One region of the Streptomyces nodosus genome, then DNA from elsewhere that is predicted to be linked to it. Evidence: predicted binding sites of a transcription regulator. Region 1 holds the regulator's gene; the other holds the start of a gene.

Region 1 (5,284 bases):
CTTGACGGTGTAGATGCCGTCCTGGATCACCGTGTCCACGATGTTGGCCCGGGTGAGCGCGACCACCGGCACCAGCATCGCCGGAATGCCCTTGGTCGTCGGGCTGTCGACCTTGGCGCGGGTCAGCGCGTCGAACTCGATGGAACGGCCCTGGACCTTGGCGACCGCCATCTCCGCGGCGCTGTTCGCCTCCTCCGGGTACGACTTGTAGACGCTCATGTACTGCTCGTCCAGGACGATGCGCTGCACCGCGTCCAGATCCGCGTCCTGCCCGGTCACCGGCGGGATCTTGGTGGCGCCCGCCTGCTTGAGCGCGTCGATGACGGCACCGGCCATGCCGTCGTTCGCGGAGTAGACCCCGGCGATGCCGCTCAGGCCCACGGAGCGGATCGCCTCGGACATGTTCGCCTCGGCGTTCGCCGGCTTCCAGTCCTTGGTGTCGAAGGTCTTGACGATGTTCACCTTGCCGTCGAGCTCGGCGAGCGCGCCCGCCTTGAACTGCGCCGCGTTGGGGTCGGTGAGCGAGCCGTTCATCATGACGATCTTGCTGTTCGGGGCCTGGTCGCCGAGCGCCTCGAGAAGGGCGCGGCCCTGCACCTGACCGACCAGCTCGTTGTCGAAGGAGATGTACGCGTCGATCGGGCCCTGGGCGAGCCGGTCGTAGGCGATGACCGGGATGCCCGCGTTCTTGGCCTTCTGCACCCCCGGCGCGATGGCCTTGGCGTCGACCGCGTCGAGCAGCAGCACATCCACCTTGTCGTTGATCATCCGGTCGAGCTGCTGGCTCTGCTTGGCCGCGTCCGCGTCCGCGTTGGCGTAGACGACCTTGCCCTGGTTGCCGGTGAGGTTGAGCACCTGCTTCTTGATGATGGGGTAGTCGAACTTGTCGTACCGCGGGTTCTCCTTCTCCGGAAGGAGAAGTCCCACTGTGATGTCGTTCCCCTTCTTCGGCGCCGCGGAGCTGCTGCCGCCGCCGACTCCGTCGATGACGCCGCATGCGGCGAGCGAGACGGCCGACACCGAGGCGGCCAGGGCTATGGAAGTACGACGCACAGCAGTCCTACGGGGGGTACGAGCGTTCACATCAGGTGCCTTCCGGGCGAGGGAGCAGCATTGCGACCCAGGTGGCTGAAAGCCAACGCGGCAACCGCATGCAGCGTCAAGGAGTACCGGTTAACGAGATGGCAACAGCATCTGCGTGGAAGTCAGGTGAAGACCGGGAGAGTCTAGTGCGACGGTCCTCCCGAAACCTCCGCGAGGCGAAGATTCCGCTGACCACCTGGGCAGATACGGTAATTGACGTTCGGTCAACGACCCACATACACAGCGTGTTTGACTCAACGGTTCCCGCGTGATTCACGTCACATCACACCGCATCGCCCGCACCCTCAAAGGGCGTTCCTCGTGAACGCCGTTTTTCGGTCACATCCCGGAAGAGGGAGAAGGGGGAGAAGACGGACCCGGTCAGGCGGGTCCCCGGCCGGCCCGGGACGGCCCCGGCGCGGTCCCGCGGCCGGTCCGCCGGGGCGTGCCCGGACAACGAAGAGGGGGCCGGGACGCCTCTCGGCTCCCGGCCCCCTCTCCCTCACACATGAGGGTCAGTCCGACTGCTGCTGCCGCTTCGGCCGCCACACCACCAGCGCACTGGTCTGCTGGACCTCCTGGTACGGCACCAGGTCGCGACGGTAGGAGGCATGCACCGCGGCCTCGCGCTGACGCATCGCCGCCGCCGCGCCGTCCAGCGCGTCCTCCAGCTCCGCGATGCGGGCCTGGAGCGCGGCGACCTGGTTCTCCAGCTCGATGATGCGCTTGATACCGGCCAGGTTGATGCCCTCGTCCTGCGACAACTGCTGCACCTGACGGAGCAGTTCGATGTCGCGGGCCGAATAGCGGCGGCCCCGGCCGGCCGTACGGTCCGGCGAGACCAGCCCCAGGCGGTCGTACTGGCGCAGCGTCTGCGGGTGCAGTCCGGAGAGCTGGGCCGCCACCGAGATGACGTAGACCGGGGTCTCCTCGGTCAGTTCGTACGGGTTGCGTCGACGGCCGTCCATCTCCTCATGCTCCCTTCGCCGCCTGGAACAGCTCCGCCCGCGGGTCCTCACCCGCGGTCGCCTCGCGATACGCCTCCAGCGCGTCACGAGCCTTCCCCGACAGGTCCCTGGGAACACTCACCTCGACGGTGACCAGCAGATCGCCGCGGGTGCCGTCCTTGCGGACCGCGCCCTTGCCGCGGGCCCGCATGGTGCGCCCGTTGGGCGTGCCCGGGGGAAGCTTCAGCGTCACCGGGGACCCCCCGAGGGTGGGAACCCGGACCTCGGCACCGAGCGCCGCCTCCGCGAACGTCACGGGCACGGTCACGGTCAGGTTGTCGCCCTTGCGGCCGAACACGGGGTGCGTGTCCACATGCACGACGACATAGAGGTCGCCGGCCGGGCCGCCCCGCTCGCCGGGCGCGCCCTTGCCGCGCAGCCGGATCCGCTGCCCGCCCGTGACGCCCGCCGGGATGCGGACCTGCATCGTCCGGGACGACTTCGCCCGGCCGCTGCCCTTGCAGACCTCACAGGGGTCCTCCGCGATCAGACCGCGGCCCTTGCAGTCCGGGCAGGGGTCGGTCAGGGAGAAACCGCCGCCCGAGCCGCGCGACACCTGCCCGGTGCCGACGCAGGTCGGGCACACCCGCGGCGTGCCGTTCTTGTCGCCGGTGCCCGAGCAGGCCTTGCAGGCGGCCTGCGAGGACATCCGCAGCGGCACGGTCGCGCCGTCCACCGCTTCCATGAAACTCAGCGTGACCTCGGACTCGACGTCCTGGCCGCGCCTCGGCTGGGTGCGCGTCCCCGCGCCGCCGCCACGGTTGAACAGGCCCCCGAAGACGTCACCGAGACCACCGCCGCCGCCGAAGTTCCCCCCGGCGCCGCCCTGGCCGCCGAAGAGATCGCCGAGGTCGAAGTTGAACGAACCGCCGCCCGCCCCGGGCCCCGGCCGGAATCCGCCGTTGCCGAAGAGGGCGCGCGCCTCGTCGTACTCCTTGCGCTTCTTGGGGTCGCCGAGGACGTCGTTCGCCTCGGAGATCTCCTTGAAGCGCTCCTCCGCCTTGGCGTTGCCCTTGTTGGCGTCCGGGTGGAACTCGCGGGCGAGCTTCCGGTACGCCTTCTTGATCTCGGCCTCGGTGGCGTCCTTGGGGACGCCGAGGACCTTGTAGAAGTCCTTCTCGATGAAGTCCTTGGTGCTCATCCCCGACGTCCCTCCTTCCGTCCAGCGTCGGTTTCCGCGGGGGGTCCGGTGCGGACCCCCGCGGCGATCACGTCAGCCCTCGTCCGGGCCACCGCTCTCCTTGTCCTCGCCCGTCTCGGCCGTCTCCTCGGCCTTGACCGTCTGCGCACCGGGCTGCGGCTCGGCGACAGCCACCCGCGCGGGGCGGATGATGCGTTCGCCGAAGCGATACCCGGGCTGCAGAATCGCCACGCACGTCGTCTCCGTGACGTCCGGCGCGTACGAGTGCATCAGGGCCTCGTGCACCGTCGGGTCGAAGGGCTCGCCCTCCTTGCCGTACTGCTGGAGGCCCATCTTGCCCGCGACGGCCTCCACCGACTCCGCGACGGACTTGAATCCGCCGACGAGTTCACCGTGCTCCCGTGCACGGCCGATGTCGTCGAGCACGGGCAGCAGCTCGCCCAGGAGGTTCGCAATGGCGATCTCCTTGACCGCGATCCGGTCCCGCTCGACCCGGCGACGGTAGTTCTGGTACTCGGCCTGGAGGCGCTGGAGGTCCGCCGTGCGCTCACCGAGCGCCGTACGGGCCTGGTCCAGCTGGGCGACCAGAGCTGCGGTCCCTGCGTCCGTGTCCCCCGCCGGGGCCTTCGCCTCCTCCGGGGAGGGGGCGGCGGCCTGCGGCTCGGCGTCATCAGGGGTGGCGCCGGAGGAGACGTCGGGTTTCTCCTCCTCCGTCACGCCGCACCGTCCTTACGGTCCTCGTCGACGATCTCGGCGTCGACGACGTCGTCGTCCGCCTTCGGCTGACCGGCACCCGCTCCGGCGGCACCGGCGGCCTGCGCGTCCGCGTACATGGCCTGGCCCAGCTTCTGCGAGACCGCGGCGACCTTCTCCGTGGCGACCCGGATCTCGTTGGTGTCCTCGCCCTTGAGCTTCTCCTTCAGCTCGCCGACGGCACCCTCGACCTCGGTCTTGATCTCGCCCGGGACCTTGTCCTCGTTGTCCTTGAGGAACTTCTCCGTCTGGTAGACGAGCTGCTCGCCCTGGTTGCGGACCTCGGCGGCCTCCCGGCGGCGGTGGTCCTCCTCCGCGTACTGCTCGGCCTCCTGGCGCATCCGCTCGACCTCGTCCCTCGGCAGCGAGGAGCCGCCGGTGACGGTCATCTTCTGCTCCTTGCCGGTGCCGAGGTCCTTCGCCGTGACATGCATGATGCCGTTGGCGTCGATGTCGAAGGAGACCTCGATCTGCGGGACGCCACGCGGCGCCGGCGGCAGACCGGTCAGCTCGAACATCCCGAGCTTCTTGTTGTACGCCGCGATCTCGCGCTCGCCCTGGTAGACCTGGATCTGCACCGACGGCTGGTTGTCCTCGGCCGTGGTGAAGATCTCGGACCGCTTGGTCGGGATCGTGGTGTTGCGCTCGATGAGCTTGGTCATGATGCCGCCCTTGGTCTCGATGCCGAGGGACAGCGGGGTCACGTCGAGGAGCAGGACGTCCTTGACCTCACCCTTGAGGACACCGGCCTGGAGCGAGGCGCCGATGGCGACGACCTCGTCCGGGTTGACGCCCTTGTTGGCCTCCTTGCCGCCGGTCAGCTCCTTGACGAGCTCGGCGACGGCGGGCATACGGGTCGAGCCACCCACCAGGACGATGTGGTCCACGTCGTCGACGGAGACGCCGGCGTCCTTGATGACGTTGTAGAACGGCGTCTTGCAGCGCTCCAGCAGATCGGCCGTCAGCTGCTGGAACTGCGCCCGGGTGAGCTTCTCGTCCAGGTGCAGCGGGCCCTCGGCGGAGGCGGTGATGTAGGGCAGGTTGATCGAGGTCTCGGAGGACGAGGACAGCTCGATCTTGGCCTTCTCGGCGGCCTCGCGGAGGCGCTGGATGGCCATCTTGTCCTTGCTGAGGTCCACGCCGTGACCCGCCTGGAACTGCTTGACCAGGTAGTCGACGACGCGCTGGTCCCAGTCGTCACCACCGAGGTGGTTGTCACCGTTGGTGGCCTTCACCTCGACGACGCCGTCACCGATCTCCAGCAGGGACACGTCGAAGGTGCCGCCGCCGAGGTCGAAGA
Region 2 (5,284 bases), 1.0 Mb from region 1:
TCTGACCGCGAGGTGGACGACGTCGGGAACGCCCCGGGCAACCGGAACCTCTTCGGTACGCACCTGTCGGAACCCGGCATTCCGTAGGGTTCTTTCAAATTCCGGAGAGGGCTGTGCCGACCATACCGCCAGTACCCCTCCTGGTCTCAACACCCTTGCGCAGTCGGCCAGTCCGGCCATCGAGTACAGGCCGCCGTTGTCGTCCGTGACCGTCCAGTCGGGCCCGTTGTCGATGTCGAGGCACAGCGCGTCGTACGTGTCCGATGTCTCATGCAAGTAGGTGACGAGATCGGTCTCCAGGACGCGGGTGCGGGGGTCGGCGAGCGCCGTCGCGGACAGCGCGGACAGGGGGCCCCGCAGATGCCAGTCGACGATGGCGTGCTCGCGCTCCACCACGGTGATCCCTCCCCAGCGGGAGTCCGCCGCCGCGTGGGCGAGCGAGAAGCCGACCCCGAGTCCGCCGATCAGCAGGCCCGGCTCCGGCCGCCCGTCCAGGGCGTTCAGCGCGGCGTCGACGAGCAGCCGCTCCGAGCGCCCGTCGGAGGTGTCCATCAGAAAACAGCCGTTGGCGATGATCTGGAGCAGTTCACCGTGGCGCCGCAGCACCACCTCGCCGTGCGGGCCCTCGCGACGGTCCAGGACCTCGGGGGCGTCATAGGTGTCGTACGGATGAGGCATGATCCCTATCTTGGTCGTGAGCGGCGCCGCTGACCAGGGCTTTTCCCGGTCGGCCGGGTCCGCGGCGGTCGCTCGGACCCGGGATGCGGGAGAACATCCGGGCGCCCGCCCCGGGTCGGGGGTCGCGAACGGGCGCTCGTCATCGCCGCTCGGGGAACGGCAGGACCCTCGCCGTGCATCGTCTCCCGGGGGCGTCGGTCGTGGACAGCGACCCGAGGGACACGAAGGGTGGGGTGTGACGGAAGGAGCGCCACACCGTGAAACGTACGGTCCCGGAGACCGGCCCCGGGCGCACGTCCCCCGAGACGGGGCCGACGGTCCTGGAGGGCATGCCGCGCCAGCGCACGGTGCCGCCGCCCGCCGCTCCCTTTGTGCCCCCGCCCGCGCGCAGGGCGGTGCCGCGTCCGTGGCTGCTCCTGCCGACGCCCGGGGGCGCCCCCTTCACCTTCGGGTACGCCGCCGCCCTCGTCATGACCTCGCTGGTCGCCCGATACGCCGACCCGGCGCTGATGGGGACCCTCTACCAGGCGTCCAGCACCGATGTCGCCCATCTGCTCCAGGCCCCGGTACCGGTTCTGATCGCCAGCGCGCTCTGGGTGGCGGGCGGGGTGCTCTCGCCCTACTCGCTGGTCTTCCTGCTGGTGCTGACGGCGCTGGAGCGGCGGACGGGCGGTCCGCGCACCGCCGCCGTCTTTCTGGTCGGCCATGTGTGCGCGACCCTGGCCACCGAGATCCCCGTGGGGCTCGCGGTCCTGGCGGGCCTGCTCCCGGACAGCTCCCTGCACCGCCTCGACTACGGCATCAGCTTCGGGGTCGCGACGAGCCTGGGCGCACTGGCGGGCCTGCTGCGGCCATGGCCGGGCCGGCTGCTGCTGATCGCGTTCGGGGGCGTACTGCTCCAGGACCTGCTCACTCTCACGGACCCCCTGAGCGACTGGGGTCATCTGTTCTCCCTGGCGATCGGGATCGCGCTGTGGCCCCGGGTGCGGCGCTGGGACCGGACGGATCCGCGTCCTTGACGGAGCCGGGTCGGTGTCCTTGACGTAAACGGATCCGCGTCGCTGACGGAAACCGGGGCACGTGATCGCTCACAGCGAACACCCCCCTGGGAACAATCGAATCCCCCCGCGCATTGAGTCCGCATAGCTCAACTTGACTGCCGAAGGGGAGATCATGGCTTCGACGTCCACACCGCTCACCCTGCCCGTGCTGCCGCTCGACGGCGAGGTCGTGCTGCCCGGGATGGTGGTGCCGCTGGACCTGAGCGACTCCGAGGTGCGCGCGGCGGTGGAGGCCGCACAGGCCGCCGCCGGGCCGGAGTCCGCAAAGCCCAGGGTGCTGCTGGTGCCCCGGATCGACGGAACCTATGCGGGCACCGGTGTGCTCGGCACGGTGGAGCAGGTCGGCCGGCTCGCGGACGGCGACCCGGGCGCCCTGATCCGGGGCCGCGGCCGGGTGCGGATCGGCGCCGGGACGACCGGGCCGGGTGCGGCGCTGTGGGTCGAGGGCACCCGGATCGACCGGACGGTGCCCGACCCTCAGCCGGGTCATGTCGCCGACCTGGTCAAGGAGTACAAGGCCCTCGCCACCAGCTGGCTGCGCAAGCGCGGCGCCTGGCAGGTGGTGGACCGCGTCCAGGCGATCGACGACGTCTCCGCGCTCGCCGACAACTCCGGTTACTCCCCCTTCCTGAGCACCGAGCAGAAGCTGGAACTGCTGGAGACCGCCGACCCGGTCGCCCGGCTGAGGCTCGCCACCCAGCAACTGCGCGACCACCTCGCCGAGCAGGACGTCGCCGAGTCCATCGCCAAGGACGTCCAGGAAGGCGTCGACAAGCAGCAGCGGGAGTTCCTGCTGCGCCGGCAGCTGGAGGCCGTCCGCAAGGAACTGCGCGAGCTGAACGACGACACGGAGGGCGAGGAGTCCGACGACTACCGGGCCCGCATCGAGGCCGCCGACCTGCCCGAGAAGGTCCGCGAGGCCGCCCTGAAGGAGGTCGGCAAGCTGGAGCGGTCGAGCGACCAGTCGCCCGAGGGGAGTTGGATCCGGACCTGGCTGGACACCGTGCTCGAACTGCCGTGGAACGAGCGCACCGAGGACGCGTACGACATCCGGGGCGCCAAGGCCGTGCTGGACGCCGAGCACGCGGGCCTGGAGGACGTGAAGGAGCGGATCACCGAGTATCTGGCGGTGCGCAAGCGGCGCTCCGAGCGGGGGCTCGGGGTGGTCGGCGGGCGGCGCGGGGGCGCCGTGCTCGCCCTGGTCGGCCCGCCCGGCGTGGGCAAGACCAGCCTCGGCCAGTCGGTCGCGCACGCCATGGGCCGCACGTTCGTCCGGGTGGCGCTCGGCGGGGTGCGCGACGAGGCGGAGATCCGCGGCCACCGGCGCACCTATGTGGGGGCGTTGCCCGGCCGTATCGTCCGTGCGATCAAGGAGGCCGGTTCGATGAACCCGGTCGTCCTGCTCGACGAGATCGACAAGGTCGGGTCCGACTTCCGCGGCGACCCGGCGGCCGCCCTGCTCGAGGTGCTGGACCCGGCCCAGAACCACACCTTCCGGGACCACTATCTGGAGGTGGAGCTCGATCTGTCCGATGTCGTCTTCCTCGCGACGGCCAATGTCCTGGAAGCCGTTCCGGAGGCCCTGCTGGACCGCATGGAGCTGGTCCGCCTGGACGGCTACACCGAGGACGAGAAGGTCGTGATCGCCCGCGACCATCTGCTGCCGCGCCAGGTGGAGCGGGCCGGGCTGCGCACGGACGAGGTGACCCTCGACGAGAGCGCGCTGCGCAAGCTCGCCGGCGAGTACACCCGTGAGGCGGGCGTCCGGAACCTGGAGCGGTCCCTCGCCCGGCTGCTGCGCAAGGTCGCGGCCCGGCACGAACTGGGCGAGACGGAGCTGCCCCTCACCCTCCGCGACGAGGATCTGCGCGGGCTGATCGGACGCCCGCACCATGTGCCCGAGTCCGCCCAGGACCCGGCCGAGCGGCGCACGGCCGTCCCCGGAGTGGCGACCGGGCTCGCGGTCACCGGTGCCGGCGGCGACGTCCTCTATGTGGAGGCGTCGCTGGCCGACCCGGAGACCGGTGCGGCGGGTCTGACCCTCACCGGACAGCTCGGCGACGTGATGAAGGAGTCGGCGCGGATCGCGCTGAGCTTCCTGCGCTCCCACGGCGCCGAACTGGAGCTTCCGGTGGGCGATCTGAAGGACCGGGGCGTGCATATCCACTTCCCGGCGGGCGCGGTCCCCAAGGACGGGCCGAGCGCGGGCATCACCATGACGACGGCCCTGGCCTCGCTGCTCTCCGGGCGGCCGGTCCGTACGGATGTGGCGATGACGGGCGAGGTCTCGCTGACCGGCCGTGTCCTTCCCATCGGCGGGGTGAAGCAGAAGCTGCTCGCCGCGCAGCGGGCGGGCGTGACCACCGTGATCATCCCGAAGCGGAACGAAGCCGATCTGGACGATGTCCCGGCCGAGGTGCTGGAGAAGCTGGACGTGCACACCGTCACGGACGTCCGCCAGGTCCTGGAGCTGGCGCTGACGCCGGCCACCGACGGAGCGGCGCCGGAGGTTCCGGTGGCGGCGATGGGGGCACCTCCCAGGCGTTGAGCACTGGGGGAGGACGCCATCGGATGAAAGGGGCCCGGGTTCCCTGGTGCTGCCGTTTGGTCGACGGCACCCATGAGGAGCCCGGGCCTTCCCCCTGACGGGTGTCCGGCACGGGGGTCGGAGAGTGCCGTCGGCCCGGCCCTGCGAAATACTGTCCCAGCTGCGGCGACGGCGGCGCCCGGCGGAAATATTCAGGTGCGGGAGACCGGGGCAGGGGTGCTGAGGTGCACGAGGACGGAATCGGCGAGGAGTACGGCGACGGGCGCCCGGACGGCTCCGACGCGCCGGCGGACGGCGCGGACCGGAGTGCCGGGGACCGGAGCGGTGCGCACCGGGAGTTCCTCTCCCTGGAGCGCGAACTGACGGTGCTGCTGCGCAGGGCCCGCGCCAACCAGGGCGAGATGGCCCGCGAGGTCCATCCGGACCTGGAGCCCGCGGCGTACGGACTGCTGGCCCGGCTCGACGAGTGCGGACGCCAGCGCGCCACGGAACTCGCCGCCTACATCGGCATCGGCAAGGCCACCATGTCCCGCCAGCTGCGCGCCCTGGAGGAGCTGGGCCTGGTGGCCCGGGAGCCCGATCCGGCGGACGGCCGGGCCTGGCTGGTCCACCTCACCGAGGAGGGGCGCACCCGCGTCGGCAGGGTGCGTGAGGCACGCCGTGCGCGCTATGTGAGCCAGCTCGCCCACTGGGACCGTCGCGAGGTGGCCGAACTGGCGCGCCTGCTGCACCAGCTGAACCGCAGCACGGAGAGGTGACGCGCCGCCCGGCCCGCGGTCACAGCTCCACGTACACCACCGTCGCGTCGTCATGGGTCTTGCCGCGGCCCGGGCCCTTTCGCGCCTCGGCCTCGGCGGTCTCCAGGGCCCGTACGTGCTCCACCAGGGCCGGCGCCCCCTCCTTGCGGACGCGGGTGAACAGCTCCGCCCAGTCGCCCTGGTGGAAATTCTCCGTCCAGCGGGTCGCGCCGTCCGTGAGGGCCGCGAGGGCGCGTACC

Evidence for each region. The regulator HspR, encoded in region 1, represses chaperone genes until heat shock. The targets are predictions, from matches to a motif close to TTGAGNNNNNNNNNCTCAA.
Region 2: a site for HspR is predicted at 1,811-1,829, ahead of lon (endopeptidase La). Genes of this name have one in related genera too.

The regions. Positions count from the first base shown of each region.
Region 1 is NZ_CP023747.1:4,028,453-4,033,736, reverse strand. It holds gene CP978_RS18235 (sugar ABC transporter substrate-binding protein) at 1-1,053, opposite strand, end outside; gene CP978_RS18230 (heat shock protein transcriptional repressor HspR) at 1,599-2,051, opposite strand; gene dnaJ (molecular chaperone DnaJ) at 2,056-3,231, opposite strand; gene grpE (nucleotide exchange factor GrpE) at 3,304-3,948, opposite strand; gene dnaK (molecular chaperone DnaK) at 3,945-5,284, opposite strand, start outside.
Region 2 is NZ_CP023747.1:5,033,375-5,038,658, forward strand. It holds gene CP978_RS22805 (spermidine synthase family protein) at 1-678, opposite strand, end outside; gene CP978_RS22810 (rhomboid-like protein) at 936-1,697, shown strand; gene lon (endopeptidase La) at 1,852-4,287, shown strand; gene CP978_RS22820 (MarR family winged helix-turn-helix transcriptional regulator) at 4,512-5,045, shown strand; gene CP978_RS22825 (protein phosphatase 2C domain-containing protein) at 5,065-5,284, opposite strand, start outside.